2 regions of the Brevibacillus sp. TJ4 genome follow, and region 2 is predicted to be linked to the other one. Evidence: riboswitches for the same ligand, from Rfam matches in the RefSeq annotation. Region 2 holds a riboswitch; the other holds the start of a gene.
What was found. A riboswitch is a leader RNA that binds a small molecule or an ion and turns the genes downstream of it on or off. The one in region 2 is predicted to bind FMN.
Positions count from the first base shown of each region.

Region 1: linked by a shared signal. The riboswitch ahead of ACAF76_RS17260 (ECF transporter S component) and the one ahead of ribD (bifunctional diaminohydroxyphosphoribosylaminopyrimidine deaminase/5-amino-6-(5-phosphoribosylamino)uracil reductase RibD) in region 2 are both predicted to bind FMN.

Region 1 covers NZ_CP185865.1:3,510,594-3,526,917, reverse strand. The annotation lists gene ACAF76_RS17265 (molybdopterin-dependent oxidoreductase) at 1-1,174, shown strand, start outside; FMN riboswitch at 1,202-1,352, shown strand; gene ACAF76_RS17260 (ECF transporter S component) at 1,580-2,185, shown strand; gene proS (proline--tRNA ligase) at 2,485-3,951, shown strand; gene ACAF76_RS17250 (sigma-54 interaction domain-containing protein) at 4,107-5,474, shown strand; gene speB (agmatinase) at 5,561-6,553, shown strand; gene ACAF76_RS17240 (sodium:solute symporter family transporter) at 6,537-7,934, shown strand; gene ACAF76_RS17235 (HAD family hydrolase) at 8,288-8,941, opposite strand; gene ACAF76_RS17230 (helix-turn-helix domain-containing protein) at 9,041-9,661, opposite strand; gene bcp (thioredoxin-dependent thiol peroxidase) at 9,828-10,292, shown strand; gene ACAF76_RS17220 (M42 family metallopeptidase) at 10,336-11,385, shown strand; gene ACAF76_RS17215 (class I SAM-dependent methyltransferase) at 11,399-12,163, shown strand; gene ACAF76_RS17210 (cob(I)yrinic acid a,c-diamide adenosyltransferase) at 12,204-12,755, shown strand; gene ACAF76_RS17205 (GNAT family N-acetyltransferase) at 12,748-13,557, shown strand; gene ACAF76_RS17200 (complex I NDUFA9 subunit family protein) at 13,631-14,539, opposite strand; gene nth (endonuclease III) at 14,689-15,393, shown strand; gene perR (peroxide-responsive transcriptional repressor PerR) at 15,526-15,960, shown strand; gene ACAF76_RS17185 (glycosyl hydrolase family 18 protein) at 16,172-16,324, shown strand, end outside.
Region 2 covers NZ_CP185865.1:769,014-785,337, forward strand. The annotation lists gene ACAF76_RS03535 (globin-coupled sensor protein) at 105-1,421, shown strand; gene yunB (sporulation protein YunB) at 1,610-2,341, shown strand; FMN riboswitch at 2,440-2,586, shown strand; FMN riboswitch at 2,721-2,868, shown strand; gene ribD (bifunctional diaminohydroxyphosphoribosylaminopyrimidine deaminase/5-amino-6-(5-phosphoribosylamino)uracil reductase RibD) at 2,978-4,117, shown strand; gene ACAF76_RS03550 (riboflavin synthase) at 4,102-4,758, shown strand; gene ACAF76_RS03555 (bifunctional 3,4-dihydroxy-2-butanone-4-phosphate synthase/GTP cyclohydrolase II) at 4,775-5,971, shown strand; gene ribE (6,7-dimethyl-8-ribityllumazine synthase) at 5,992-6,456, shown strand; gene ACAF76_RS03565 (aldehyde dehydrogenase family protein) at 6,522-8,048, opposite strand; gene ACAF76_RS03570 (IS1182 family transposase) at 8,113-9,606, opposite strand; gene ACAF76_RS03575 (M23 family metallopeptidase) at 9,726-10,736, opposite strand; gene ACAF76_RS03580 (metallophosphoesterase family protein) at 10,915-12,042, shown strand; gene ACAF76_RS03585 (ATP-binding protein) at 11,928-14,234, shown strand; gene lipA (lipoyl synthase) at 14,323-15,210, shown strand; gene ACAF76_RS03595 (YhcN/YlaJ family sporulation lipoprotein) at 15,279-16,324, opposite strand, start outside.

The DNA of each region.
Region 1 (16,324 bases), 1.6 Mb from region 2:
CAACGGGCTGCAGCATCACGACAACGGCGGGATGTGCATCCGGACGATCGCCTGTCTGCCGGCGATTACGGGCCAATGGCTGGTCAAGGGCGGCGGAGCGCTCAAAGGCAACAGTGCGTACCTGCTGTACAACAAGCCTGCCTTGCAGCGCCCGGATGTGCTCGCCGATCCCGCGACGCGCAGCATCAATATGAATCAGCTCGGCCAGGCGCTCACAGAGCTGGACCCGCCTGTGCTCTCGCTGTTCGTCTACAACTGCAATCCCGCTCTCGTCGCGCCGGAAGGAAACAAGGTGCGAAGCGGGCTGGCACGCGAGGATTTGTTCACCGTCGTCCACGACTTGTTTGCGACCGAGACGGCGCAATATGCAGACATCGTGCTGCCGGCTACGTCGTCCTTTGAAAACACCGATTTGTACACATCCTACTGGCATCTCTACATGCAGCTTCAGCAGCCGGTGATTGCACCGTACGGCGAGAGCAAGTCGAACGTCGAGGTGTTCCGCCTGCTGGCAAAAGCGATGGGCTTCACCGATCCGATGTTTGCCGACAGCGATGAAGAGCTGATCCGGCAGGCGCTTGATCATCCGCAAAACCCGTATATCCAGGACATCAGCTACGAGACGCTGGCAGCGAACCATTTTGCCAAAGCGCGTGTAACGACGCCTTTTATCGAAAATTTGCCGACGCCGAGCGGACGCATCGAGCTGTATTCGAGCCGCATGGAAGCAGCCGGATACCCGCCGCTGCCGACGTATACGCCCTTGCCGGAAGACAGCAGCTATCCGTACCTGTTTATTCCCGGACCGAACCACAACTTCCTCAACTCGACGTTTTCCAATAACGAGAAGCATGTCAGCATGGAGAAGGTTCCGCGCCTGTACATGAATGAACAGGATGCCCAGGCGGCAGGGATTGCGGACGGCGATCTCGTCCGGGTGTTCAACGACAGGGGAGAATGTGAGCTTGTGGCGACGGTAGGAGACAGCGTTCTGCCAGGCGTCGTCGTCACCCAGGGACTGTGGGCCGACGTGCCGGGCACTGGAGCCCGCCACTTCGTCAATGCGCTTACCCCGGATCGCGTCGCCGACATGGGCGGAGGGGCTACCTTCTTCTCAGGGCGGGTGGCCGTAGAGAAAGGGCAAGTGCAATCTGCTATTGTCAACGGAAAATGAACCGCAGTATAATAAGCATACAACTACACATTCCTTCGGGGCAGGGTGAAATTCCCGACCGGCGGTGACCGTGGAAAACACGGCAAGCCCGCGAGCCTCCCGAGCAGCGATGCGACGGAGTGCAGGATCTGGTGAGATTCCAGAGCCGACAGTACAGTCTGGATGGGAGAAGGATGACGACAGTACGTTTTGACACGTGCTTGTTTGCTTATGCAAACCGGCAAACACGACGGGGGCAGTCTGTGTACAACCAGCCCTGTCTTTGTCATACGCCTGTGAACGCAAAAGCCCTGAGGATTCTTTTTTCCTCAGGGCTTTTTTGTCTGGCAAGCAACATTCACGTGAAAAAATGTAACCTGTTGCCATTCCTCAAGAAGGAGTAGTCAAAATGAGGAGATGGTAAACATGAAAGAAACAGCTTTGCACCAGACGCGCGCAACCCAGCGCCTGGTGACGATTCCTATGCTCGCTGCAGTCGGCTTTGTCTTGCAGTACCTGGAGTTTCCGATTCCGTTGATGCCGTCCTTTTTGAAGCTGGATTTCAGCACGCTTCCGGCTTTGATCGGGGGGCTGATCTACGGACCGGCGGCAGGGGTCATCATTGAAGTGATGAAAAATGCATTGCACATGCTCTTTAAAAATACTGACGGGCTGATTATCGGGGAGGTTGCCAACGCTCTAGCAGGGGGCAGCTTTATCCTGATTCCGGTGATCATGCATCGTTTGCGAAAAGGAAAAGCCGGTTTTGTACTGGGCCTGGCTGCCGGTACGTTGCTGATGACTGCTATCATGGGACTGTTCAACGCCTGGTTCCTGCTGCCAGCCTACGCTGCCCTGTACCAGATGCCGCTGGATCAGTTGCTCGCCAGCTTCGGCGCAAGCAGTGTCTGGTCACTGGTGCTGTACGGAATCGCCCCGTTCAATATCGTAAAAGGTGTGCTGATGGCGGCCGTCGCCTATCCGCTGTACGTCAAGCTGGCTCCCCGTCTGCTGGCGCGAACCATTAATTGACAATGCGCAAAAGACTTGCTAAGATGCCAGATAGAAAGGCAATGACAGGACCCGCAGCCACACAGCCTTGTCCCAGAGAGTCGGCCCCCGTCTGCAAGGCCGATACACAGGCGTGACTGTACCCCATCCTGAAGCCGCCGGCGATGAGCCGTGCCGGGTGCCCGCCGTTACCGGGAACAATGAGTGAATCGCAGCGACAGTTGCGGTTAATCAGGGTGGTACCGCGGAAGTTGATCCTCCGTCCCTATGTGGGATGGAGGATTTTTTGCATTTTGCAGAGCAAAGGAGATGAGCAGTCGATGAAACAGGAAAAATCATTTGTAAAGGAGATCACCCCGCAGTCAGAGGACTTTTCCCGCTGGTATATCGATGCGATCAAGAAGGCGGAACTGATGGACTACACGCCTGTGCGCGGGTGCATCGTGTTCAAGCCGGACGGCTATGAGCTGTGGGAGCGGATTCAGGCCGCGATGGACAAGCGTTTCAAAGAGACCGGCCACCGCAACGCCTACTTCCCGATGCTCATTCCCGAATCGTTTTTCCAGAAGGAAAAGGAGCATATCGAAGGCTTCAACCCCGAGCTCCCCTGGGTCACGGAGGCGGGCGGCGAGCAATTGGAGGAAAAGCTGGCCCTGCGTCCTACTTCGGAGACGATGATCGGGCATATGTACAGCCAGTGGATCCAAAGCTACCGCGACCTGCCTGTGCTGATCAACCAGTGGGCCAACGTCTTCCGCTGGGAGAAGCGGACGATGCCGTTTTTGCGCACCTCCGAGTTTCTCTGGCAGGAAGGACACACCGCCCACGCCACGGAAGAGGAAGCGCGCGAAGAGACGATGCAGATGCTGGAGATTTACCGGGACGTGGTAGAGCAGGAACTGGCCATCCCGGTCTGGAAGGGGCAAAAAACGCCGAGCGAGCGGTTTGCCGGTGCTGTCGATACGTATTCGATCGAAGCGATGATGAAGGACGGCAAGGCAGTCCAGGCTGGCACCTCCCATTACCTCGGAGAAAATTTCTCGCGCGGCTTCGAGATCAAGTACCTCGATCGCGACAACCAGTTCAAGTACGTCCATACGACCTCCTGGGGCAGCTCGACGCGGCTGATCGGGGCGATGATCATGGTGCATGGCGACGACAGGGGGCTTGCCTTCCCGCCGCGCGTCGCACCGACACAAGTGATTATGATTCCTGTCGGGCCGCTCAAGCTGCGTGAACAGGTGATGGCTGCGTTCGATCCGTTGTTTGACGCGCTCAAGGCGGCAGGCGTTCGCGTCCGCGCCGATTTGCGCGAGGAGACGCCAGGCTGGAAGTTCAACGAATGGGAAATGCGCGGGGTGCCAGTACGGCTGGAGATCGGTCCGCGCGATGTGGAAAACGGTCAGGTCATTTTGGCCCGCCGCGACACTGGAGAGAAGGTGACAGTGCCATTGGCAGAAGCAGTCGAGGCTGTGACGAATTTGCTGGCAGACATTCAGCAGCATATGTACCAGCGCGCAGTCGAGTTCCGCGAAGCCAACTCGCATCTGGAGATTGATACGCTGGAGCAATTGGTCGCCCACGTCGCCGCATGCGAGCAGGACAACAAGGTGAGCGGCTGGGTTCTCGCCGGCTGGTGCGGCGACGACGCCTGCGAAGCGAAGGTAAAGGAAGAGACGAAGTTTACCTCGCGCAATATCCCGTTTGAACCGCCGCAGCAAAAGCACACATGCATCACCTGCGGCGAAGTGGCCAGGCATACGGTCTGGTTTGCCCGGGCGTATTGATCTGCCAGTTTCAATAGGAAGCGCAAAAAAGCTGCTGCGATCTGGCTCAGCAGCTTTTTCTGTTTCGATCTGCCCTGTTCTTCTTTCCGCAATTCTCTTACAATGTAGTCATAATTGACTAATAGCTACCCATTTCTGACTAAGGGGGTTGCCGGATGAGGGAACATGCCGAGCTGCTGTTGCGATTTATTATCGATCATACCTTCGACGAGATTTTTATTACGGACGATCGTGGCAATGTGCGGGAAGTCAGCCCTTCCTGCGGCGAGCTGTACGGTGTCGAGGCTCAGGACCTGTTGGGACAAAATGTGTACCGCCTGGAGGAAGCGGGGGTGCTCCGCCCATCGGTCACGGCGCTCGTCCTCACCACGCGAAAAAGGCAGACGCTCGTGCAGCAAACAAAGACGGGCAGACAGGTCGTCGTATCCGCTTTTCCGGTTTTTGACGAGGCGGGAAGTCTGCTTGGGACGGTCAGCTTTTCCCGCGACATTACGGAGCTGGAGCAGTTGAAAAAAAGAAATGACCAGGTCGCCCAAACGATACTGCACTACCAGAAAGAGATCGAGGAGCTGCGGACCAAGCAGGTGCAGGGACTGTTTCTCCCCGAAGGCAAAATGAAAAAAGTGCTGGAGGTCGTATCGAAGGTGGCCGACCTCGATGTCACGCTGCTTTTGGAAGGCGAATCGGGCGTGGGCAAAAACCGTCTGGCGCACATGATTCACGAGATGTCGGAGCGAAGGGGTGAGCCGTTTGTCGAGGTCAACTGCGGGGCGATCCCGGAATCGTTGATCGAAGCGGAACTGTTTGGCTACGAGGAAGGCTCATTTACCGGAGCGAAAAAGGGTGGCAGAATCGGTTATTTTGAAGCAGCCGGACGCGGCACGCTGTTTCTCGACGAAATCGCCGAACTGCCATTGCATCTACAGGTAAAGCTGCTGTCGGTCCTGCAAAACCAGACTGTCACTCGCGTAGGCGGAACGGACAAGATCAGGCTGCATTGCCGGATCATCTGCGCCACAAACCAAAATCTCGAACAACTGGTGGAAGAGAAAAAATTTCGCAAAGACCTGTTCTACCGGATCAACGTCATCAAGCTCACGATCCCGCCGCTGCGCGAGCGTCGCAATGAAATTGTTCCGCTCATTTACGAGATCACCGAGGAGTGCAAGGCGAAATACAAGATCAACAAGCAGCTTGCGCCGGGCTTTGTCGACTGGCTGACACAGCAGGAATGGCCGGGGAATGTGCGGGAGCTGCGCAATTGTATCGAAAACGCGATGATTACCGCAAACGGTCCGTATATCGATTTGCCCCAGGATTTGCTGGAGGACAGAAACGAAGCGGTACGAGAGGAAGAAATCGGCTATCACCAGTACATGACAGCGATCGAGCGGGAATTTATTTCCCGGATGTACAAAAAGTACCCGAGCAGCGTGCTGTTGGCAAAGCATCTGGGCATCAGCCAGTCGACGGCCAACCGCAAAATCAACGCCTACGTTCGCAAACAGGGTAGTCAAACATGACTACGAATATCTGAATTTTCCGCAATATCCCGATTGGCACGGTGATTGCTACTGAGTATGGCAGTCCAAAAAGGAGGGATTATTGCATGAACCACAAGTATTCTCCGGTCGATTCACAGCAATCACCGCGCTTTACCGGGGTCAAAACCTTTATGCGGCTGCCTCATGTCCGGACAGAGGAGGACATCGACTTTGCCGTCGTCGGCGTTCCGTTTGACACGGGAGCGAGCTTCGCCGTCGGGACGCGCTTTGGGCCAGAAGCCGTACGCTCGATGTCTGCGCTGCTGCGCCCGTACAATCCGGGGCTCGAAGTCGATATTTTCCGTTACTGCTCAGGCGTGGACTACGGCGATCTGGCAGTCAATCCCGGCTATATCGAAGAGTCGTACGAATGGATCGTGGAACAGCTCGGCAAGCTGCTTGCACATCAGGTCGTTCCGATTTTGATCGGCGGCGATCATTCCGTCTCGCTGCCCCACCTGCGGGCGATGGCCAGACAGTACGGAAAAGTAAGCCTCGTCCATTTTGACTCTCATGGCGATACGTGGGATTCCTACTTTGGCAAAAAGTACAACCACGGCACCGTGTTTCGCCGGGCTGCCGAAGAAGAACTGGTCGATCCGTCTCGCTCGATCCAGATCGGGATGAGGGGAAGCCTGTACGGACCGGATGACTTGAAGGACGGGGAAGGATTGGGCTACCGCATTATCACCACCGATCAGCTCAAGCAGATGACGCCTGAAAGGCTGGGAGAAGAAATTCGCAAGCGCGTCGGCGACAACCGGGTGTTTGTTTCCTTTGACATTGATTTTCTCGACCCGGTGTACGCGCCGGGCACAGGAACACCGGAGATCGGCGGGTTTACTACTTACGATGCACAGCAGTTTGTCCGCCAACTGACAGGGCTGCATATCGTCGGCTTTGATCTCGTCGAGGTTTTGCCAGACAGGGACCCTGCGCGGGTGACGAGTATGGCCGCAGCCAATATCGCCTACGAATTTATTTCGCTGGTTGCCTGGAACAAGCGGGCAAAGACCGGCGTACAAACGGGAGGGGATGTACATGGTCAGCGGAATTGATGTCTCCGTCATGCTCGTGTATTTGGCGGTTTTGGCGATCATCGGCTTTGCCAGCGTCCGGTCGGTAAAAAACCACCATGACTTTCTGGTCGCCGGCGGGAGGTTGGGCTATGGACTGTACGTGCCGGCGATGGCTGCCGTTGTCCTGGGTGGGGCATCCACCCTCGGCGGCTCCGGCCTGGGATACACGTACGGCATCTCCGGCATGTGGCTCGTGCTGATGATCGGGCTTGGCATTACCGGCATGGGTGTGCTCTTCGCAAAACCGCTCAGCCGGGTGCGGGTATACAGCGTCAGCGAACTGCTGGGCAATCGGTTTGGCCCGGGCAGCAGGATGATCAGCGCGGTAATCATGGCCGTGTACGACCTGATGGTATGCGTGACCGGGGTAATCGCGATGGGAATTGTACTGTCGACACTGTTCGGGCTGTCTGACACGACAGCGATTGTCCTCGGCGGCTTCGTCGTCCTGATGTATACGATTGTCGGCGGGATGTGGGCCGTGACGCTGACGGATGTGATCCAGTTCTGGGTGATGACGCTCGGCCTGATAGGTTTGCTGCTGCCGATCGGACTGTATCATGTTGGCGGCTTTGGCGGCCTTTTGCAGCAAGTCGATCCGGCGCACGTACAGCTTTTGAATCTGGGAGAGTCTCGCATTTTTGCTTATTTTCTTCTGTACTTTTTCGGTATGATGATCGGCCAGGACATTTGGCAGCGGGCCTTTACGGCGAAAAGTGAAACGGTATTGCGGAGAGGTACGATCTACGCCGGGCTGTACTGCATCGTCTACGCAGTGGCGGGCGCTTTGATCGGGATGACGGCAAGCGTGCTGATCCCCGGCTTGGCTGATCCGCAGCAGGCGATCCCGCAAATGGCGCTCCAGTACCTGCCTGTCGGTCTGTTCGGTCTGGTGATGGCAGCCATTGCCTCGGCGGTGATGTCGACCGCCTCCGGGACGATCATGGCTTCGGCGACGGTCATCGTCAATGACCTGTTCCTGCCGTATGCCAAAAAGGAGTACAGCGACCGCGCCAAGCTCAACCTGACGCGCCTCGTTTTGCTGATCGCCGGAGCTTGCGCCATTATGATTGCTGCCTGGCTGAAAGATATTGTCGTCGCTTTGGATGTAGCCTACGCGCTGCTGACGGGCAGTGTGTTCATCCCGATCCTCGCCGCCTTTTTCTGGAAACGCGTAACGGCACGGGTCACACTGTGGTCAATGGCAGTCAGCGCCGTCGTCGTCATCGCTGATTTGAGCATCGAAGGGCTGGCTTCGCTCAATGCGATCATGTTTGGCATAGCGGCTTGCGGTATTACGATGCTGGTCGGGACGTGGATCACGTCAAGGCGTTCAGTGGACGACAACGCATCGATATAGAGAAAAAGTAGAAAAAGTGGAGAGAATACCTGCTGTCCCTAAAGCCTCAGACTTTGCCCGTCCCTTGGCAAGCCGTGCAGTCCAGTACGTGAACAGATTCAAAACCAGGCGCAAAAAAGCCTCTGCCTGAACAGTCCGGACATATTCCCCTCTCGATTCGTTTCTCCCGCCGTTTTTCTTTTCGATCGCCAAACAGATTGAACATGCCCATGCAGCTCACCCCATTGTCGTTTTTCCTAGTATTCGCTGGCGGCAAGCTGCCCTATTCTCTGCGTTCGGCAAGCCCTTCCCTGACGCTTGATGGCATAAAAAAAGCGCCTTTCCCTCAAGCAAAGACGCGTTCTGTCAAACCTTCAATTTTTGGTGGATTCCATGCCCAGCACCCAGTCGCGAAAACGGGCTACGTCGGTAAAGCGATGATCCGGTTCGGGATCAAATGAACCTGCATCCTGCGTCACGTCAAGCCAGTTGACACCTACAGTGACAAGACCCGCTGCTTTTCCGGCGAGCACATCGGCGTTGCTGTCGCCCACGTACATCGTCTCATTCGGAGACAGTCCCATTTGCTGCATGGCGGCGAGGATTCCTTCGGGATGCGGCTTTGGCTGCGATACCTCGTCACCGGTAATGACCACTTCAAAATACGAGTCCAATCCCCATTCCCGCAGCGAAATATCTGCACTATTGCGTCCTTTTCCGGTGACGACACCCATGCGAATTCCTTTTGATTGGAACAGCGCGAGCATCTCCACAATCTCGGGCGGATTGGTCACGCGATGATGCTCCTCTGTGTATCTGTCGTAAAAATAAGCGAGTCCCGTATCAAACTGGTCAGCGGGCAGCAACTGTTTCAAAATGACCGTTTCAGTAGGGCCGAACAATGAGAGAATCTGCGAGTCCGAGTAGTGCTTGCCCAGGAACTGTTGGAGAGTGGAGCGAAACGAGGTGAAAATAAGCGGCAATGTATCCGCTATCGTCCCGTCAAAATCGAACAAGATATGGCGCACGTTTGGTCCTCCCTTTTCCTAGACGAAAAGAAAACCATCTCGCCTGCTGATGGTTTTCTTGCTGTCTGTACTGTCTGCGTGGCGATTATGTGTTTGTTCCTATTCGTCGAGCGGTTCCTCAAACGCTTCGTCACTGTCATTGACAGGTTCGGCGGGTGTGAGCGGAAAAATCACGTGGAAATACTTCATTTTCCGTCTTCCGGGTTCGTTTTTCAGTCCCTTGTACTTCTTGATAATTGTGTTCAATTCGGTAACCATTTCGTTTCTTTCATCTTGACTCAGATAAAGTTCGGTAATATTAAAAGCGAAAGTGTTCTTGTACTCTTTGCGCATATCTTCATCGCTTTGCACAAAGCGGTTTAGTGTACGCAGGAGGTCTTGCTCCGTAGTGCGAAAAGGGGTAAACATGACGTCGCTGAGCTGCTGTGCATTTTCTTCAATCATCACCTGCAGCTTGACCTGAATGACCTTGGCAACCGGCTCGTAATACTTCTCGACGATCGAGCCCTTTACCCGGGTATCGACCTGTTCGAGCAAACCGACGCGCACCAGTTCTTTTACATGATAGTGCAGACGGGCGGCGTTCTCTCCCAGCTCAGTCGCAATTTGTTTGGCCGTGCGAGGCTCCAGGTCTTCAAAAAGTTCCAAAATTTTCACGCGTTCGGGAATCGCCAGCGACTTCAGCGCTTCTGGGTCTGTTACTTCATAAATTTCTTTCATGCCGTATAATCACCATCCAACTGACCAGAACAATTTTTATAATTCTTAACTTTATCACTCAATTCTATCGTTTTCTGACAAAAAGCGCAACGTATAGACAGGATGAAGTGGCAATCAGCTTGTGATAAAATGGAAGCACGAGATTGCACACAAAGGAAGGGATAGCATGATTGAAACCGGTCAAAAGGCGCCTGCCTTTACCTTGCAGGCAAACGACAACCAGACGATATCACTTTCACAGTATCACGGGAAGAATGTGGTACTTTATTTTTATCCAAAGGACATGACGCCTGGCTGCACGACAGAAGCGTGCGATTTCCGCGATTACCACCCGATGTTTGCCGAGCTGAATACTGTCGTGCTGGGGATCAGCCCGGATGGAGTGAAGTCGCACGAGAAATTTGTCGCCAAGCACGAGCTGCCGTTTCCTTTGCTGGCTGACCCCGAGCACCAGGTCGCGGAAGCCTACGGGGTATGGGTGCTGAAAAAAATGTACGGCCGCGAGTACATGGGCATCGAGCGCAGCACGTTCGTGATCGACAAAGAGGGGAATATCGCCAGGGTGTGGCGCAAAGTAAAAGTGAAAGGGCATGTGCAGGAAGTGCTCCAGTTTATCAAAGAGGAGCTGTAAGCCAGCCCGCAATCAAAGGCACTCTGCTGAGGAGGAAAAGAGAATGAGTGTATCTGTACCGTACATAATCGATACTTTTTGCCAGTTGGCGAACATTCCGAGTCCGTCCGGTCATACCGCCAACGTGATGAACTGGGTCGGACAGGAGCTCGACAAGCTCGGCGTGAAGTACAAGCGCACGAACAAAGGCGCGATTCTCGCCACGCTGCCCGGACGCGACAGCAAGAAGGCACGTCTGCTCACCGCCCACGTCGATACACTGGGCGCGATGGTGAAGGAGATCAAGGCAAACGGCCGATTGAAAATCACCCTGATCGGCGGCTTTACGTACAACGCGATCGAAGGCGAGCACTGCCTGGTCGAGACATCCGGCGGCCGCACCATTACCGGGACGATTTTGCCGACGAAAGCCTCCGTGCACGTGTACCGCGAATCCGGGAAACTGGAGCGAAACGAAGCGAACATGGAAGTGCGCCTCGATGAAAAGGTGAGTAGCAAGCAGGATGTGCTCGACCTCGGGATTCGCGTCGGCGATTTCGTTTCGTTTGATCCTCGCGTTACCGTGACGGAGAGCGGGTTTATCAAATCCCGCCACATCGACGACAAGGCCAGCGTCGCGATTTTGCTCGGCGTCCTCAAGCATTTGCAGGAAACAAAGGAAGCGCTGCCCTACACGACGTACTTTTTCATCAGCAACAACGAGGAGATCGGCTACGGCGGCAATTCCAGCATCCCGGCTGAAGTCGTCGAGTACGTGGCCGTCGACATGGGGGCGATCGGAGAGGGTCAGACGACAGATGAGTATTGCGTCTCGATCTGCGCCAAGGATTCTTCCGGCCCGTACCACTACGGTCTGCGCCAGCATATGACCGAGCTCGCCGAGCAGAACAAGTTGTACTACCAGGTCGACATCTACCCGTATTACGGCTCGGACGCCAGCGCCGCTCTGCGCTCCGGCTACGATATTGTACACGGCTTGATCGGCCCTGGCGTAGATGCGTCGCATTCGCATGAGCGGACTCATCGCGATGCGCTGGATAATACGGCCAGGCTTGTGCTGGCGTATCTGTACTCCGACGTGATGCAGGCGTAGGAGGGGAAAAGCGATGAGCGACATGTACCGGTGGACGGACTATTACGATTTGACGCAGCAAGGGATTGCCGGCGACGTGGACTTTTATCTGGACATGGCCCGCCAGGCGGGGGGAAAGGTGCTGGAGCTGGGCTGCGGCACGGGGCGGATCAGCATTCCGCTGGCGCAGGCGGGAATTGAGGTGACCGGTCTCGACCTGTCGTCTGACATGCTGGAAAAGGCGCGTGCCAAAGCGTCGGAAAGCGGCACAGGCGACAACCTGCGGCTTATGCAGGGCGACATGCGCAACTTTCAGTTGGAGGAGCGTTTTTCGCTGATTATGATTCCGTTCCGCTCGTTTTTGCACCTGCTGCATATCCATGAACAGATGAAAGCGTTGCGCTGTATTCGCCAGCATCTCGCCCCAGGCGGCAAATTCGTGATGAACGTGTTCGTGCCCAAGATCGAGCATTTTGTAGAAGAGCGGGAAAAAATGTCCCTGCGCGGAACGTATCGCCTGGAATCCGGGGAAGAAGTGACGATGTGGGACTATACTCGCTACGACCACTTCCAGCAGTTGGCGGAGGTGACGCGCATCTACGAGCGCTGCGATGTAAACGGCGTCGTGACAGAGCGCGTACAGGGGCGGTTTACGCTGCGCTACATCTATCCGGCAGAGCTGCATCATCTGCTGCGCCTGAACGGCTTCAAGGTACTGCAGCGCTACGGCAGCTTTGGCAAGGCGGCGTTTGACGCCAAAAGTACGGAATTGATTCTGGTTGCCGAAGCGACTCCGTAATTGATGGAGTGTACCAAATTGAAACAAGGGAGGGTGTTCCATGAAAATTTATACGAAATCGGGGGACAAAGGAGAGACGTCACTCGTTTCCGGAGTGCGCGTACCGAAGTTTGCCGACCGCGTAGACGCCTACGGCACGTGCGATGAGGCCAATTCGCAGATCGGTCTGGCGCTGTCGCTATTGCCTGCGGGAGAGGAATGGGCAGCTTCCCTGCGTTCGACTTTTCACGTGATTCAGACGAAGCTGTTTCACGTCGGAGCCGAGTTGGCTACGCCTGAGGGCAAAGAGGTGGGCTGGCCGATTGCCGAAGAGGACGTCACTTACCTGGAAGAGAGTATCGACAAACTGGCTGCCGACCAGCCGCCGCTGACCAATTTCATCCTCCCTGGCGGCCATCCTGCTGCCGCCGCTTTTCACGTCGCTCGCACCGTCGTCCGCAGAGCCGAGCGAAAAGCGGTCCATGTGGCACAGCAGGAGCAGGTCAACAGCGCTGTCGTCAAGTATTTGAACCGCCTGTCCGACTACCTGTTTGTCGTGGCACGGCATGTCAATGTGCAGACCGGAACAGCGGAGCAGTACTTGCATGAATAGGAGTATGGAAGCGTCGGAGCTGCTTGCTTTTGTCGAAGCCTCCGACATCGCGTACAAGCGTGCCTTTTCACGCATGGAGCGGCGATTGTGGGGCATTTTGTTCTGGAATGAAGGAAACCCCGGACACTACGATGCCAATCACGCCCATCTGTCCGGCACGGTGTCGGATGAGGAGGAGGCTGAGAGGATCGTTCAGGAGATCGTTGCCTTTTTTGCCTCCAAAGCCATCATACCGCGCCTGTACCTGTATGCACCCGAGAGGATGGGGCCACTGCTGGACGTCCTCGGAAGGCATGGCTTTCGCACGGAAACACTCCCTTCTATCGTGCAAGTATGGCAAGGGAAGCTGGCAGAAGCGCCACCTGTACCCGGAATGAGCATCGAGCCTGTCACCCGTGGCAACTACGAAGATTGCCTGCTGGTCGAATCCGTGCCGGAGCTAGGCGGAAGGGAAATCAGGGAGGAGTCGTTTGCGTGTGAATTCGCTCATCCAGCTTTTTCACACTTCCTGCTGCGTGTAGCGGGAGAGCCTGCTTCTGCTCTTTGTCTGCTGCAGGAAGGAAGTGTCTTTCGCATCGAGAATGTGGCTACTCTGCCAGCCTATCGGGGCAGGGGACTGGTCGGCCACCTCATCCGCCACGCCCAGGAGCAGTTTGTGCAAAAAGGCGGCAGCCGGTTATGGGTCTCCCCGATCGATCAGCGGGTGGAGAGGGTGTACAGCCGCTATGGATTTTCCACCGTCGGCAAGTTTTCGATGGTACACGCTTTTCGCGGCGGAAAAGGCATTCTGGAGCTTCGTTGAAGGATAGACAGACATACCGGCAAATCACAGCCCCTGCGCATAAAAAGGTGCAGGGGCTGTCTGTTTGCACATTTTATCGCTTCAGATAGGTAGCGATACCCGGACCGAACGGAATTTTGTCCGTGGAAAAAGTCTCGTACAGCTTTTGGTCGTCCCGGCAAAAATTGCCCTCCACGAGCATCGTAAGCTGGGTGTTGGTGATCGGGAAAAAGGAAAAGCCCTCCATGAGATTGACGACAGGCTTCATCAGCGGAAGCGGGATGTGCATTTTTCGGACCCGCGGCTTGCCCAGCACTGCACCGATTTCGTCCAATATCCGTCCGTAGGAGATCGGCTCCGGTCCGCCTGTCTCAAAGACTTGATTAAGCGCTGCGTCCGAGGTCAGCGCCTGGACAAATACGTCAGCGACCGTCTCGCGCGCTACCGGCTGCAGCAAATAGGAGCCGTCTCCGATTACCGGTGTCAGCGGGAGACGGACCAGATCTGCGAGCATGTTGACGAACTCGTCTCCTGGTCCAAAAATGACCGATGGACGGAAGATTACGTACGGGATGCCGCTGTTTTGCACGAGCTGCTCAGCCTCGTATTTTGTCTTGTGGTAGTCGCTGGTGGCATTTTCGCGTGCCCCGAGAGCGCTCATATGGACAAAGCGCTTGACTTGCGCTTGGCGGGCTGCCTCCAGGATGTTTCGCGTCCCCTCCACGTGGATGCGGGGAAACGTAACCCCTTTGGAAGGCCGCTCGCGAATGATCCCGACCAAGTGAATCACTGCATCGCATCCCTGCATCCCGCGAACCAGGGAAGGCAGGTCGAACAGATCGCCCGTAGAAAGTTCCAGACCTTCTGTGTCCACTGCATCGCCCGCGACTTTTGCTTCCGAGCCTGGCCGGACGAGACAGACCGTGGTGATTCCGGCCTGCTGCAGCCGGGCGCGAATTCCTTTTCCTACAAAACCGCTTCCCCCTGTGAGAAATACTTTCACCTGGCATCCCTCCCCAAAAGATCGTTTGTGTTCCTTCCATTATACACCATTTGTCCAAGGCAGATTTTTTCGAGGTCGGGAGCCGTCGCATCGGGAGATTGTCGTGTTGACTTCTAGCTGTATAATGATAGAGGAAGGGGGTTATACCAATGGCACAACGAAAAGTACCCGTCGAGGACATTCTCGACACCTTGCATCAGCTGTACCCGGATGCCCATTGCGAGTTGAACTACCGGACACCGTTCGAATTGCTGATCGCGACGATCCTGTCGGCCCAGTGCACCGACAAGCGTGTAAATGAAATTACAGCCCCCATGTTCGAGCGCCTCAATCAGCCTGAGCATTACCTTGATCTGACTCAGGAAGAGATGGAAGAGCACATCAAGGGGCTTGGGCTGTATAAAAATAAAAGCAAAAACATCCTGGAGACCTGTCGCATTCTGTACGAGAAGTACAACAGCGAGGTCCCGCAAACGCACAAGGAGCTGGAAGCGCTGCCCGGCGTGGGCCGCAAGACAGCCAATGTCGTACTCTCCAACGCCTTCGGAATTCCGGCGATCGCCGTCGATACCCATGTGTTTCGCGTCGCCAACCGTTTGGGTCTGGCGAAAAGCGACAACGTCGATGAAGTCGAGCGGCAACTGATGAAGCGGATCCCCAAGGAAAAATGGTCGGATGCCCACCACTGGCTGATCTGGCACGGGCGCCGAATCTGTACCGCGCGCAATCCGCAGTGCGGCGTCTGTCCGTTGCAGTCGATGTGCCGCTTTGCGCAGAATGAAGCGAAAAAGGCCAAACCAAAGGCTGCACCGAAAAAGAAAAAGGCGGCAGGATCGGCGCGATCGCAAGTATAGGGACGGGCCATCCAGAAAAAATCCGCCTAATTCATATTGACAGTTTTCGTTAGTTAGACGTACACTTATTTAAAGTAATTCTAATCAATGACACAAGTTCTGTCTTGCGAAAGACTGTGAGGTGCAACAACAATGACACAGCGCGTAGAAAAAGCTGTTGAAATCCTAAAAAATACCGGGGTTCGGATGACACCTCAGCGTCACGCCATTTTGACGTATTTGCTTGATACGATGACCCACCCGACTGCTGACGAGATCTACAAAGCATTGGAAGGGAAATTCCCCAATATGAGTGTTGCTACCATATACAACAACCTTCGCGTGTTCAAGGACGCAGGTTTGGTCAGGGAATTGACGTACGGTGATGCGTCCAGCCGATTTGACGCAAACGTAGAAGAAGATCACTACCACGCGATTTGCACAAAATGCGGTTCGATCAGCGACTTCCACTTCCCGTATTTGCGTGATGCGGAGGAGTCAGCCGCAAAAGACGTAGGATTTCAAGTTACCGGCCATCGTATGGAGGTTTATGGAATTTGCGAATCATGTCAGACCAAACCCCACTAGGCCTCATTTTTCCATGGAACTCTCTTCATTGACGGATCGATCCGTTGGCGAGGAGAGTATTTTTTTGCGTCCAGGTGTAACATTTTGTCGAGTGGCACGTCTTTTCACATAATTTGTAACAGGCCAAAGGTTGTGAATCGCTCTAATCTCTTATATGATGTGAACGAGTTGACAGTTTTCGGCATGATTTTTGGACAGGAGGTGTGTAGCGATGTCACCCAGAGAACGGGATGTGACCATTCGTCCGCGCAGAAAGCGCAAGCGTCTGCGACAATTTTTTCTCACGTTTTTGCTCTTTACGATCGTACTGTGTGGTGCCGCATTCTGGTTTCTGGAATGGAAGCCGTCCAATGCACAAGTGAAA
Region 2 (16,324 bases):
CACGCTGTTTTTTGTTTACTTACTGCGGAAAAAGGGTATATAATTCAGAAGATACTTGCAATGGAAAAAACTGTGTCTCGATATCAATAAAAGGAGTCTACTTCATGTCGAAACGTCCGTTTTCCCGTTTATTTGGATCGAATACAAAGCCAAAAGGGGGGCTGTTCTTCACTGACCTGCAAAAGCAGGGAGAGGTGCGAGTACCGCAGCATTCTACCTTGGCGCGGCAGTTGGCCATGATCCAGTTGCGAGATGAAGATTTGGCGATTGCCAAGGCAATCCAGCCAATCATTGTAGAACATATCGATAAAATTGTAGACGCTTTCTACGAAAGCATTGCTACCGAAGAGCTGTTGATGCAAATTATTGACCGCAACAGTTCGATCGACCGGCTGAAGCTGACGCTGAACCGGCATATCCAGGAGATGTTTTCCGGCAGGATTGACGAGGAGTATTACCAGCAGAGAAGCAAGATCGCGGCAATCCACATGCGTATCGGGCTGGAGCCGAAATGGTACATGTGTGCCTTCCAAAACCTGCTGCGCTCGATTATCGAGCTGCTGAACCAGTCCATCCCGGACAAGCAGGAGCTGGTGGTGGCGATTCAAGCCGTCAACAAGATTTTGAGTATTGAGCAGCAAATCGTGCTTGAGGAGTACGAGAAGGAGCATGAGCAGGTCCGTCAGAGCGAGCAGCAGAAAAAGGACGAGCTGCGTGCCGTTCTGGCCAATTCCGCTCACGAGCTGGCCGCTGTGGCAGAAGAAAACAGCTCTTCCGTAGAAGAGTTGACCGAGCAGTCCCGCGAAGTGCTTCGCTTTGCCGAAAACGGGGCGGACTTCTCCAGCAAGGCGCAGCAGCTTTCTGTCGAAGGAAAGGAAAAGCTCGAGAACCAGCAGCAGCAGATGAATCTGATCGAGCAAAGCGTGGGACAGATCGCCCGCGAGATGGACATGCTCGAAGAAAACGCGGACAAAATCCGCGGTATTGTCGATGTCGTCACCGAGATTGCCGAGCAAACGAACTTGCTGGCTTTGAACGCGGCGATCGAGGCGGCGCGCGCAGGCGAGCAGGGGCGGGGTTTTGCTGTGGTGGCCGACGAAGTGCGCAAGCTGGCTGAGCAGACAAAACGGTCGGTTTCCGGAGTGCGCGAGCTGATTGAAAAAACGAACCAGCAGACAGTCGTCCTGTCATCGGTTGTCAAAGAGATTCAGGGGCTGGTTCATTCCAGCACGACGATGACAAGCGAGACCAATGCCTTTTTCGAGGGGATTATGAACGCTGTTTCCGAAAGCAGGGAGCAGAGCGGTCGCATCCAGCAGGAGCTGGAAAATTTCTTCCGGGTCATGGAGGATATGAACAACGCGGTTGCCCAGGTGGCAGAGTCGGCCGACGAATTGTCGGATATTACGGAGAATTTGTAGCAGGCACTTATTTGTCTACATATTTTACAAGAAGAAGCTGTCCCGTTTTTCGGGGCGGCTTTTTTGTATGGAGAAAAGGTGTCCGGTGGCGGATTCCGCTGTGCGCTGCGCAGCGAGCCGAGCCGGTTGCGGCCAAGGAAACGCTAGTCTTTTTTCCGGGATCAAGCCATAAAATGTACTACTGGGAGGTGACGGGCGTGGCGAAGTTTCGAACCCGTCGGCGTTGGAGAAACCCGCTTTCCCGCACCAAAGCGTTCTTTATTGCGCTGGTCATTTTTTTTGTGTTGATTATTCAATCACTCGTTTTGCTGGAAAAACGGCTGGAACCTACGCTGAAAATACTCGCAGCGCAAAAAGCGGAGCAACTGGCCAAGGAAGCGATCACTGATGCTGTGACGAAGCGGATTTCCCAACAGGGCGTCGACTTTAACGAAATCGTGATCATCGAGAAGGATAACGAAGGGCGAATCCAGGCGTATCAGTTCAACTTTCGCGAATATGCGCGCATCGTCGGGGAGACGACAGCGCGTGTACAAAACAGGCTGAAAGAGTTTGAGACGGAGAAGGTGGATCGCACCGTGCCGCTTGGGCTGGCTACGGGAAACAGCTTTCTGGCGTCGATGGGGCCAGATTTGCCGATCACGTTCGTACCGATCGGCTCTGTCAAGACGAGGCTGGAGACGGAGCTGGATGAAGCGGGGATCAATATGGTGCTGGCGACCGTCTATATTTACGTCGAGGTCGATTTGCGGATCGTCATTCCGTTTGCCACCGAGGAGCAGACGGTGACGACGAGAATCCCGATTACCCATTCGCTGATTATCGGCGACGTGCCGCAATACCTGTACAACAATCCGGACGGCAAGCCGGACGTGCCGCGAGCCAGGTCCGAGTACCAGTTGAATATGCCGGCGGATTGAGCGCTGGAGTCAGGGGTGTATTTTTCCACTTTGCACTTTTGGCAAGAAAAACAGGACAAAAGAGACGCAGAGTATGGTATAGTGGTAGGCAACTGAATACCAGCCTTCAGGGCAGGGTGAAAGTCCCGACCGGCGGTAATGACGAACGCACGTCTGAGCCCGCGACTCGCAGACCAGCTATTGGCTGCGACTGACTTGGTGGAAATCCAAGGCCGACGGTAAAGTCCGGATGGGAGAAGGTATTTGGAATAGCCTTTGCAAGCTGTTTTTTCGAAAAAAGCGGCATGCAAGGGCCTGCTTTCTTATGCCCCGCGCCCACAAGCACAGGGCATTTTTTATTGGCAAAGGAGGGAAAAGTAACACAGGCATCAATTTCATAGGCGATCTTCAGGGCAGGGTGAAAGTCCCGACCGGCGGTGATGACGATGAGCGTCTGAGCCCGCGACTCGCAGACCAGCTATCTGGGCTGCGACTGACTTGGTGGAAATCCAGGGCCGACGGTAAAGTCCGGATGGGAGAAGATGTGTTTGGCTTTCGTGCGCCGTCGAAAAAAACGGCATAAGAAGGCTTCTTTCCCCATGGCCCTGAAAACCCGGAGCGGTTTTTGGGGCTTTTTGTTTGCGAAAGGAGAGGAACATGGAGGACGCACGATATATGGCAATGGCTATCGAACTGGCGAAAACGGCAGAGGGACAGACGAGTCCCAATCCGCTGGTCGGGGCGGTAGTCGTCAAGGATGGTTTTGTGATCGGCATGGGAGCGCATGTGCGGGCAGGCGAACCTCATGCCGAGGTTCACGCCCTGCGCATGGCGGGCGAGCGGGCAGCATGCGCGACGCTCTACGTGACGCTGGAGCCATGCAGCCACCACGGAAAGACACCTCCATGCGCGGATGCGGTGATTGCAGCAGGTATTCGCCGCGTCGTAATCGCGACGCTCGATCCGAATCCGGCAGTTTCCGGTAGAGGTGCGGGCAAGCTGCGGGCGGCCGGAGTGGATGTCGTCGTCGGTGTCCGGGAAGCGGAGGCAGTCCGGCTGAATGAAGTGTTCTTTCATTTTATCCAGACCAGGCGGCCGTTCGTCACAGTCAAGACCGCGAGCACTCTGGACGGAAAAATTGCAACATCGACCGGTCACAGCAAATGGATCACCGGAGCAGCAGCACGCGAAGAGGTGCATGAGCTGCGCCGCAAACACGACGCGATACTGGTCGGAGCAGGCACGGTCCTGGCCGATGACCCCGAATTGACTGCGCGCAGGGACGGTCAGCCCTACGGCAAACAGCCAGTGCGGGTCATTTTGGACAGCAGATTGCGCATCCCGCTGTCCGCGCGCGTAGCACGAGTAGATCAGGCGCAGACGTGGGTCTGTACTACAGCGCGTTCGCCCGAGACAAAGCGCGAGGCGTTGGCCAGCCAGGGTGTGCAGGTGATCGTTTTGGATGAGCCGATCACGGTGGATGCGGTACTGTGTGCCCTCGGCGAGCGGGGCATTACCTCTTTGCTGGTGGAGGGAGGCGCGGAGGTGAACGGTTCGTTTTTGCGAGCGCGAGCCGTACAAAAGCTGATCAGCTATGTGTCGCTCAAACTGGTCGGCGGAAAAAACTCTCCTACCCCGTTTGGCGGCAGCGGCTTTGCCACGATGGACGAAGCCGTGATCTTGACCGGTACGAGCGTTGAGCAAATCGACGAGCAGGATATTCGCATTGTCGGTTACCCGTTGTGGAGAGAGCGGCATGTGAGAGGAGAGGAGGAAGGAACATGTTTACAGGTCTGATTGAGGAAGTTGGGCGTTTGGAAGCGATCGTGGGAAATGAGCAGGCGGGTTGTCTGGTGATCCGTGCGGAAAAGGTACTGGAAGGAGTCCAGCCAGGTGACAGCATCGCGGTCAACGGAGTCTGCTTGACCGTCACCTCTTTTACAGCTCGCCAGTTTCGCGCGGATGTCATGCCAGAGACATTGAACAAGACAAATCTGGGACGGCTGCGAACAGGGCAGCGGATCAATCTCGAACGGGCGATGCGGCTGGGGGATCGGTTTGGCGGTCATATCGTCTCGGGACATGTGGACGGTACGGGCGTGATTCTCTCCCGCCAACCGCATGCCAACGCGGTGCTGTTTCGCATCGAAGCCGCTCCGCAGTTATTGAAATACGTGATCCCGCGTGGCTCGATCTGCATCGACGGCATCAGTCTGACCGTCGTCGATGTGGAGGAGCAGAGCTTTGCCGTTTCCATCATTCCCCATACATTGGCCCAGACGAACTTGCAGGATCTGCGGGCAGGGGATTGGGTCAACCTGGAAATGGACGTAATCGGCAAGTACATCGAGCGATTGATGGGGGCTCGCCGTACTGACGAGGGAAAGACAGAAAACGGACTCAGCCTGGCATTTTTGCAGGAAAACGGATTTGTTTGACGAGGAGGGAAACGAGATGTTTCATCGCATAGAAGAGGCGCTGGAGGATTTGCGTCAAGGCAAGACGGTTATCGTCGTGGATGATGAGGACCGGGAAAACGAAGGGGATTTCGTCTGCCTGGCGGAAGCGGCGACGCCGGAGATGATCAATTTCATGGCAACCTACGGGCGCGGGTTGATCTGTGCACCGATCACGCTACAAACGGCACAACGCCTTCACCTGCAGCCGATGGTGGCAAACAATACGGACAAGCACGGCACGGCCTTTACCGTATCTGTCGACGAGATCGGTACGCATACGGGCATTTCCGCCCAGGAGCGTTCCCGGACCGTTCTGGCGATGTTGGACGAGACGAAGCAGGCAAGTGACTTTCGCCGGCCGGGACACATCTTTCCGCTGGTGGCCAAGCCTGGAGGCGTACTGCAACGGGCCGGGCATACGGAAGCTGCTGTCGACCTGGCTCGTATGGCGGGGAGCGCACCCGCAGCCGTAATTTGCGAAATCATGGACGAGGACGGTACGATGGCGCGTCTGCCGCAACTCGAAGAGATCGCCCGCCGCTTTGATCTGAAGCTGATTACGATTGCGGACTTGATTCGTCATCGGATTCAGACGGAGTCGCTCGTCAATCGAGAAGTGACCGTCGAGTTGCCGAGCGAATACGGAGACTTTCGGATCGCCGCCTACACCAATTTGTTGGACGGCAAAGAGCATGTCGCGCTGATCAAAGGAGAGATTTCGCCGGACGAAGCAGTGCTGGTGCGGGTTCATTCCGAGTGTCTGACTGGCGATGTATTCGGCTCGCTTCGCTGTGATTGCGGTCCGCAGCTACACCATGCACTGCAGCGAATCGAGCAGGAAGGCAAAGGCGTGCTGCTGTACATGCGCCAGGAAGGGCGGGGGATCGGACTGATCAACAAACTGCGCGCCTACCAGCTTCAGGAGCAAGGTCTGGATACGGTGGAGGCGAACGAAAAGCTGGGCTTCCCTGCCGACTTGCGGGAATACGGCATAGGGGCACAGATTTTGCGTGATCTGGGTGTTCGGCGGATGCGGCTGCTGACCAACAATCCGCGGAAGATTCGCGCCCTCAGCGGGTATGGCTTGCTGGTAGACGGACGCGAGCCGATCCAGATGCCGGATCAACAGCATAACTGGCGGTATTTGTCTGCCAAGCGCGAGAAGCTGGGACATTTGCTGCAACGCATGTAAAAAACAGGAGGAGAGACACAATGAAAACACATGAAGGAAATCTGATTGGAACCGGACTTCGTATCGGGATTGTCGCAGGGCGATTCAACGAACTGATTGTCAGCAAACTGGTAGGAGGAGCACTGGACGCCCTGAAGCGGCATGGCGTGAACGAAAACGACGTTGAGGTGGCATGGGTGCCGGGGGCGTTTGAAATTCCCCTGATTGCCAAAAAAATGGCCGAATCCGGGCGTTTCGATGCAGTTGTGACGCTGGGGGCGGTCATTCGCGGCGCTACTCCGCATTTTGACTACGTCTGCAACGAATGCGCCAAAGGAGTGGCTTCCCTTTCCCTGAGTACGGGAATCCCCGTCATTTTCGGCGTGCTGACTACCGACACGATCGAGCAGGCGATTGAGCGGGCAGGCACCAAGGCAGGGAACAAGGGCTGGGAAGCTGCTAGTGCAGCGATCGAAATGGCCAACTTGTCACGGCAATTTGCCTGAGCGCCATCAAAATCATCCCTTCGGCACAAGAGCCGAAGGGATTTTTCTTTATTTAGCAACAGTCCTTATCGCCTGCGAAACTCCCGCCAGATGGCAGCGAGCGTCTCTTTGTTCCACGTCCGCTTCGCTCCGTACAGAAGCCGGGTGATCCCGCTCATCATCGTCTGCTGATCCTCCGTGTACGGATACCAGTTCAACTCCCGCTTCTTGTCCCCGGGATCATGGATGATCGAGATGCTGTGCGTAAATGATTGCAGGCTGCCCATCCCGCGGTACCGGCCGATACCGCTCTGCTTGACGCCGCCAAAAGGCAGGTGCGGGTTGGCAAAGCTGATGATCACGTCGTTGATACAGACGTTTCCGCTTTCCAACCGCTCGGCGATCCGTCGCGCCTTTTGCTTGTCCTGTGACCAGACGGATGCGTTCAAACCGTACGGAGAGCTGTTGGCAAGCCGGATCGCTTCTTCTTCGTCGGATACGGCCATGATCGGAAGCACCGGACCAAACGTCTCCTCCTGCATGATTTTCATCTCCTGTGTCACTCCGGTCAGCACGGTTGGCGGCACAAACATCCCCTCATCGGGGAAAGTGCCTCCGGTGACGGCTGTCGCACCGTTGGCGATCGCATCCTCGACGTGTTCGCGGACGATCTCGATCTGTCTGGGGAACGTCATCGAGCCTATCTCGACCTGATCGGGAAAGCCTTGCCGCAGCACTTTCGTCTTTTCTGTAACAAGCTGGACAAAGCGGGTGTACACCGTTTCGTGGACGTAGACCCGTTCCACCGACATGCACACCTGGCCGGAATTGGTAAAAGCTCCCCAGACAGCGGCGTTGGCAGCGCGCTCCAAATTGGCGTCGGCACAGACGATCATCGGGTCTTTTCCACCCAGCTCCAGTTCGACCGGAATCAACTTCTCGGCTGCAGCCGCCATGATCGTTTTTCCTGTGCGCACCGATCCGGTGAAGAAAATTTTATCAGGATCCGCCTGTACCAGCGCTGCTCCGACCTTGCCCCCTCCGTGCAGGACGGAAACGACATCGGGCGGGAATGAGACGGCGCGAAACAGTTCCTCGATCGCCAGTCCGGTCGCCGGGGTTACCTCGGACGGCTTGAGCACGACTGTATTGCCTGCCAAAAGTGCCGACAGGACGGGGATGACAGCGAGCTGAAACGGGTAGTTCCACGGGGCGATGACAGCGACTACGCCCATTGGCTTGTAGTGAATGTACGACTTTTTGGGCCAGAGCAGCAATGGCGTCTTCACCTTTTGCGGAGCGAGCATGCGTCTGGCGTTCTTTTCGTAAAAGCGAATCGTATCGACAGTCACGAATATTTCTGTCATGTATGCTTCAAACAGAACTTTTCCCGTATCGTTGCTGATGCGTCTGGCCCATTCTTCGCCGTGTTCGACCAGAAACTCGCGAAGCCTTCTTAAATAGTCGAGCCGGACCTGCAAGGGAGTGGCAGCCCATGCAGGGAAAGCCTCCTTTGCCCGTTTCATCGTCTCGTTGACTTGCTCGTCTGTAGCTACCGGCAGCGTGCCGGAGAATTCCCCGGTAGCGGGATTGTGCAGGGAAAGGAGCGACATGTTGCAATCACCTCTATGGATCGGGGCTTTTGCCCCGGAATCGGTCGTGTGCTTATCCTCCATTCTAGGTTTCGCTCTTTTCGCCTGTCAAATGAAAGGAAGCGGTGCTTCCCCAGATTGCAGACAAACTCCCTCGCTGAACGAACAGCAGAGGGAGTTTGTTTAATAATTTGATGAAAATACCGAAGGTGTTTTGATCGTTCACCTTTTGGCGACCTGATTTCCATAGCCAGGTCGCCATTTTTTTCAAGTTCATGGCAGCGAAAACAAGCATCGCCTGCATCGTGACCTTCTCCAGTCCTCGTAAGGTCGTCCAACGCATGCCATGCTTTTCCTTCATATCAGCGAATACACGTTCAATCGTTTCTTTCCGTTTGCTATAGATTTGTTTGTTTTCCTCGGTATGCCGGAGGTGGTCTACCTCTTCGAGGTAATCAGCCCAGATGTGGCGACTCACTCTCTTTGTGTAGTCTTTACTTTCCGTGCATTGTTTCAAGAACGGACAACTTCGGCAAACTTGAGAATTTGATCGATAGATACGGTACCCATCCTTGTTTGTTGTCTCATATGTTAAGATTTGCTCGTTCGGGCAGATGTAGCAGTCGAAATATTCATCATACACATATTCGTGCTTTTTAAAAAAACCTTCTTTGGTGCGTGGTCTTGTGTAGGGCATAACGGGGCGAATCTGGTCATCAAGGAGTGTTTTACTGATGTAAGGCGTCTTGTATCCCGAGTCCACTGCCACAGCTTGAGGCTGTGCAAACGTCTTTCGCACTTGATTCAAAACATCCTCAAAAACCTGACTGTCATGCACATTGCCTGGCGTTACCTTGGCACCAAGCACAAATCCATTTCGATCACATGCTGTATGAAAACTATAAGCAAATACACGTTCCTTTTCCCCTTTTACAAACAATCCGCAATCCGGGTCAGTTGTGCTGACTTTCACCTCCTTCTTCGAAGTTTCTGTCTTTTTTTCAAGGGGCTTCTTTCCATGTGCAATACGATCCTGATTGATTTCTTCGTCCAGCAGCTCTTGATATTTCTTCGCTTGTTCTTCAACGATTTCTTTCACGTATTTATGCTTATTCGCACTGGCTTTTACATGCGTAGCATCAATGAAAAGCACATCAGGCTTCACGAATCCATGATGAACCGCCTCCTCCAATATTCGAAGGAAGATCGACTCGAAGAGTTGAGTATCCCGAAAACGGCGAACATAGTTCTTGCCTAGGGTCGTGAAATGGGGAATGGGCTGACTGAAATCATAGCCAATAAACCACCGATAGGCAACATTGGTTTCGATCTCTTTAATCGTTTGTCGCATGGAACGAATTCCAAAAATATATTGGATGAAAGCAATTTTAACTAAGACTACAGGGTCAACACTGGGTCTGCCATTGTCATGACAGTAGAGGCTTTCCACCAAGTCATAGATGAACGAAAAGTCGATTGCATTTTCAATTTTTCTTACGAGATGATCTTCTGGCACCAACTCATCTAGCGAGAATGCAGATATCTGATAACGCCCTTCGGCCTCTTGCTTATTAAGCATAATGCCACCTCTAAAAAATAACTTTTGAAAACGTAACATGTTCTATATTCAACAAAAAAGCCTGCAGACCCTGTTCCTTACGGAACTTTGTCTACAGGCTGAGGAAGCGGTGCTTCCCGTCACCGCTTCCTGCTCTGCCGCTCCCAGCGAATGAGATACGGATATGGATCAAATGCCCATTCATTCCCGCCTGTCTCCCGGTACATCCCGTAGTGGAGATGGGGCGGAAACTTTCCGGAAGTGCCCGGCTTGCCGTAGCCGGAGCTGCCGACGTAGCCGATGACCTCTCCGGGCTCGACAATATCTCCTTGCTTCAGGCCTTTTTTGAATGAAGAGAGATGGGCGAAATAGTGGTACACATTGCTCATGTCCCGCATGCCGATCCGCCATCCGCCATAGCGGTTCCAGCCAATGACTTCGATGATGCCGTAGCCGGTGCTCAGTACCGGCGTACCGTGACTGGCGAATATGTCTGTTCCTTCGTGAATTCGTCTGCCGCCCCAGCCGCGCGGGTAGCCCCAGGTGCTGCGGTAGCTGTATGTGTATCTGCTCGGGATGGGGAAGCTACGTCCGTCCAAATCGAGATGCTGGTACTTTTCGTATATCGTGGAAAACTGGTCGATGGTGCGTACTGCGCGGTCTCGCTGGTAGTAGTTCCACAGTCCGATCAGCCAATCTTCACGGGCGTACCCGTAGGAAGAAAAGTGGTGGATCAGCGTGGCCAGCACGTCGCGATCATTGGTTCGCTCTGCCTTTCCGTCTCCATCGCCATCGACTCCGACGCCTTCAAAAAAGCGGATGGAATCCGGATTCGTGTCGTCCTGATCAGGATTTAGGGGACCGCACCAACGATCGGCGGGAATCTCGATAGCGGTCAGTCGTGCGGAAGGCGCATCGCTCTTTTGCTTTCGGCCTACCTGCATGGCCCGCTCGTATTGATCGATGGCAGCCAGATAGGTCCAGGGAATCCCGTGCGTTGCCTCCAGTTCCTGAAACAGCTGCAAACGCTCTTGTTTGACCGGATCTTTCGCCGGTGCGGCGGACGGAGCCTTGGCAGTGGCAGGTAATCCTGGCGCAAGCAAAACCGCCACAGACAAACCAATTTGCATGATGAGGCGGAAAACTCTCATTGGTCTCCCTCCACCCGGTTTTTCTCCTTTGTATTGTTTGACCCTGACATTTGTTTATCCCAGATAGATTTTGGAAGTACGCGGCAAAATCGCTTTGCAAAGGGAGAGCTTCTCGATTATGATAAAAAGGGAAAATATGTTCGTAGTTTTTGGCGTGCGCTGAGGAGGTCTGGAGGCTTTGCTGAAATTTATCCATAGCGCGGACATTCATTTGGATGCGCCGCTTCACCACTTGTCGGAACTGTACGATCTGCGCCAGGACGATCTGCGTCGCACCATGCGCAACATCCGCGATCTCGTGCTGGAGCGTCAGGCAGACTTTTGGCTGATCGCAGGGGATATGCTGGAGCATCACGGAGGCAGACGCGCAACCGCACTGTTTTTGAGCGACCTGTTTGCCAGCGTGGCTCCGGTTCCGGTCTGCATCGCTCCGGGAAATCACGATCCGTGGCGCGACGATTCCTTTTACCAGAGCATTTCCTGGCCAGCCAACGTCTTCTGGTTTACCCCGGAGTGGGGGGCGTTTGAGTTTCCGGAAAAAGGCTGCGTCATTTACGGCTGGGGCTTTCCGCAGCCGCATGTATACGATTCTCCGCTGGACAGCTTCCCTGGCAAACTTTCCGGCTACGCCCATCATCTGATGGTACTGCACGCCAGTGTCACCAGCGCCAAGGCCGAAGAGCACGATCCGTACGCGCCAGTGTCGGTGCAGCAGCTTGCCGATACCGGCATGGACTACATCGCGCTCGGGCATATCCACAAGCCTGTCCAGTTTCTTCATCCAGGAAAAATGCAGCCCTTTGCCGCCTATCCAGGAACGCCGGAAGCGTTGACCGCAAAAGAAGAGGGCGAGCGCTGTGTGCTGTACGGAGAACTGGATGATGCCGGAAAACTGCACTTGGAGGCAGTGCCGGTGCAGCAGCGTCAAGTCAGCAAACGGCAGATTTCCATAGCCGGAGCACATACGATGGAGCAGGTGGTCGAGCAAATCGAACGCGAACTGGCGAACGAACCGGAGGAAAACATGGTGTACGTCACCTTGAGCGGAGAGCGTGCCGCACATTTCACCCCTGCTCTTGGCGTGCTGGAGCAGCGGTTTGCCCGTCGCTTTTTCCTGATTCGCTTCCGGGACGAGAGCTGGCCTGATGTTGACGAGCAGAAGCTGATCGCCGAAGGGGGCGTGTTCGGCAGATGGCTGGCGTTGCTGGCGGATGCCGAGCAGCGGGCGGGCAGCGAGGAAGAGCGGCAGATCGCCAGTCTGGCGCGAAAAGAAGCGCTGAAGCGGATCGGAGGGAGCATGCGGTGAGAATCGAGGAGCTGCACGTAAAAGGCTTTGGTAAATGGCAGGACGCATCGTTTCGCTTTGCACCGGGAATCAACTTGTTCGAAGCTCCCAACGAAGCAGGGAAGTCGACCCTGCTGCAAGCGATCTTCGCCGCGCTGTACGGGATGAAGCGGGATTACGTGAAGACGACGCGCTATCTGCCGGAATACGAGAAATACCGGCCCTGGCACCTGGGCGAATACGAAACGATCATTACATACACGCTCGCCGGCAAAACGTATCGGCTGCATCGCACCTTGCACAAAGAGCGGGAGCAGACCCGGCTTTTTTTGCTGCCGGACTGGACAGAGCTGACAGACGTATACCACGAGGATCGGCGCAAGGAGCGTGATTTTCTCGAACGCCATCTCGGTCTTACCCGCACCATGTTCACGGACGTGACCTGGATCAAGCGGGAACCACTGTCAGCCAGCGAGCACCTGCTGCCGGCGCTCAAGGGGGACGCGGAAGCTGACGATGCCACGCCTGTTGTACGCCAGCTTCTCGAGGAGCTGGAGCGCGAAGCAGGGGCGATCGGGGTGAAGGAGCGGGCCGAAAATACGCTTTTGGGCAAAGCTGCCTCCCTCGCAGCACAAAAGGAGCAGGAGTTGATGCAGGCGCAGTCGATGTGGCAGGAGGTCGCGCAGTTGACGCGGCAGATTGCCGACTGGGAAGCGCAAAAAAGTGCCGGAGAGCAGCGGAAAATGCGCGTGCAGCGCAAAAAGGAACTGGCTGTGCAGCGTGAAGCCGCCTGGCAGGAGCGCTGGAGACGCAGCTACGTCCTTCCGGATGAACAGGGATGGGCATGGTGGATGGAGACAGCAGCTTCGGAAGCGGAGCGCGCGCTACACGAAAGGAGCAAAGCTGCCCTCACAGATGCCTTGAAAGAACCCAATCCTGCCCTGCATGACCGGGAACAAGAAACACAGGCGCAGTGGGAGAAGGTAAACGCCGATTACCAACGAGGTTTGCAGATTCGCCGCGAATGGGAAAACGCCCATTTCCAACTGGCACAGGCTGCCGTCTCGCAAGCGGCTACCGGAGGCAGGCGCAGCCAGCGTTCCCGAACGCGCAAAAGCTACACGACGTGGTTCTTCGCTATTGCTTGTCTGTTTGCCGGAATGGGGGCGATCTCCCTTATGTTTGCGGAATGGACAAACGGAGCAGTCGCCTGCGCGCTGGCCGTTTTGTCTGCGCTGATTGCGCTGGCGGCAAGGCGCAGACAGTCAGGAGCAAGGACGCAGGAGCGCGGCCTGTCTGAATGGGAGACGTGGCACGGGGAAACAGAGCGTCTCGGTGATCAGCTTGCCCAGTTGTTTCAAGTCTGGGGGGTAGCAGATTGGGATTCCTTTTTGCAGATGCGCGAGAAGCTGCGAGAGGAACACCACGCCAACGAACTTGCCAAATCCGCGGTTCAGGCAGGCAGTCAGGAGAGAGCGGATGCGATTCTCCGCGATTGGGGAGAGCGTCTGCGCGAATGTCTGAACGAAGAGCGTCCGCAGTGGGAGCAGGAGCTGCAGGCAAGTGAGGATGAATTGCAGCAGGCTGAGCAGGAGTTGCAGCATCTTCGCGAGCAGATCGCACGTGCCCAGGGGCAGCTTGAGGCACGTGACGGCGTATCGCTGGCGAAGGCGCAGAGCGAATATGATGCGGCTGTACGAGAAGTCCGGGAATTGCAGATGAGACGGGAAGCGCTGCGGCTTGCCGGCGACACCCTGCGGGAAGCTGCGGCGACGTGGAACCGCGACATCTCGGCGGCTGTCAGCGATACGGCCTCACAGGTGATGACACAACTGTCGGGTGGCGTTTACCAGCAGATTCGGCTAGACCCGCGCGAAGGGTTCCGCATCCGCCTGCTGGAGCCGAAGACCAGGCAGGTTTTGGAGCAGGAGCAGTTTTCGACCGGAACGCAGGACCAGTTGTACTTTGCCCAAAGAATTGCCCTGTTTACGCATTTTAGCGAGCAGACCGAGCCGCTGCCGCTGTTTCTCGATGACCATTTTGTCCACTATGACCAGCAACGGTTGGAACAGGCCTTGGACTACGTTGCGATGCTCAGTGAACAGCACCAGATATTTTTGTTTACGTGCATGCAGCGGGAAGGGGCGTATTTGCAGCCGCTGCTCAGCTCCGCAAATCGCCATGCCCTTCATCGTCTGGTTCTGAGCCGTTGATGAGCCGCTGAGGTGCGTCAAAAGGTTGCTCCGCTTCCAGGCAAGCTCTATAATGTAGGGAAATGAAGACAAATGAGGAGTGAGCCCATTGACACTACGCAAACCAGAGTGGCTCAAGATCAATCTCGTATCAGGCAGCGAATTGGCCAATTTTCGAGAATTGAAACAAACGATGCGGAGCAAGACGCTGCACACCGTATGTGAAGAAGCGAAATGTCCCAATATTCACGAATGCTGGGCCAACCGTACAGCTACGTTTATGATTTTAGGCGATATATGCACGCGCGCCTGTCGCTTTTGCGCCGTCAAGACAGGGTTGCCGACGGAGCTCGACCTGGCCGAGCCGGAGCGCGTGGCAGAGGCGGCAGAACAGATGGGTCTCAAGCACGTGGTAGTTACTTCTGTTGCCCGGGACGACTTGGCAGACGGAGGAGCGCAGATTTTCGCGGAGACGATCAAAGCGATTCGCAAGCGCTTGCCGCTGGCTACGGTCGAAGTGCTGATTCCCGATTTTATGGGCAATTGGGATGCCCTGAAGGTCGTTATGGATGCCAAACCAGACGTGTTGAACCACAACATCGAGGCGGTACGCAGACTGTCCGATCGGGTGCGGGCACGCGCCAAGTACGACCGTACGCTTGCCCTGCTGAAAAAAGCAAAAGAACTCCAGCCTGACATTCCCACCAAATCGAGCCTGATGATCGGGGTAGGGGAAACCATCGAGGAAATTCTGGAGACGATGGACGATCTGCGGGCAGTCGATGTCAACATTATGACGATCGGCCAGTATTTGCAGCCGACGAAAAAGCATCTTGGCGTGGTGAACTACTATCACCCCGATGAATTTGCAATGCTCAAGGAAGAGGGCATGAAGCGCGGCTTCAGCCATGTCGAATCGGGGCCGTTGGTGCGCAGCTCGTATCACGCCCACGAACAGGCGAATGCGGCGAAAGAAACGATCGCCCAGGCCAGATAACAGCAAAAAACCACCCGCCGGGCAATGGTTGCCGAGGTGGGTGGTTTTGTCCTTATTCGACAAGCATGTTACCTGCCAGAAGTGTTACCGTGCTGTCCGGCAGTTCGTTGCGTGCGAGCCTCTTCACGTTCTGTTTTGCCACCCATGCGCTTGATCAGCGGAGTGACATTCATCTCATGGTGTCCAGCAGAGGAGACGTTGCTGGAGCGACTCGCGGTAGTGGTCAGCTCCTGCACGATATTCGGGTCCGTCGTTACATACACTTTGTAATAGCGCGGCGCGATCGACATGGCGTTTTGTCTCGCCTGTTTTTTCGCGGTATTTGCTTCCTGACCTGTCGTGTTCAGACCGACCAGGATTTCTTCGTCGGTAACCAGTACCGTGGAGCGTTCTACGCCAGGGCAGCTGGCTGTTACGTTGCTCACTGCTTGGGCCAGGGCATCACGATCGACATAGACATGATCCAGACCGTTCGTACGGATCTGGTTGCTGTTCGTCTGGGAGTACCCCAAACGGGTCATGCCTGTTTGCATTGCTCCCATGCCTCGTCTGTTGTTCGTATTGCTTTGGTAGATCGAGTGGGTGCCTGTATTGCCTGTCGTACCGTTTGCACCAGTGAAGCCGCCAGTTCCGGTCATGCCGTTAGTTCCCGTCATGCCGCCTGTCATACCGCCAGTTCCCGTCATACCGCCTGTCATGCCGCCAGTTCCGGCAGTACCCATGCCTGTTCTGCCGTCGGGGAAGGCAGTGTATGGACGGGCACCGTTGTTGTTGTTATTGATGTTGAAGTCATGGCCGAGGCCGATACCGGCAGTGCCGTATCCGCCGTTACCAGGTGCAGTCCAGCCAAATCGTCCGTTATTGCCGGCCATTCCGTCTGCACCAAAACCGCGATTGCCGTCTGTACGCAGGCCATTCGTTCCAAATGGGCGGGTGCCATCTCCCCGAACGCCATCCGTGTGACGGAAGCCAAATCCATTGCGCATTCCGCCGAATGTGCCTGCACCTTGACGGTTTCCAGTGGATTGCCCATACGTCGTACCATTGGTTCCGTCAAATCCGGTACCATTGTACCCTGCACCATTTCGGCCAACACCGAAATTTTGCACTCCGT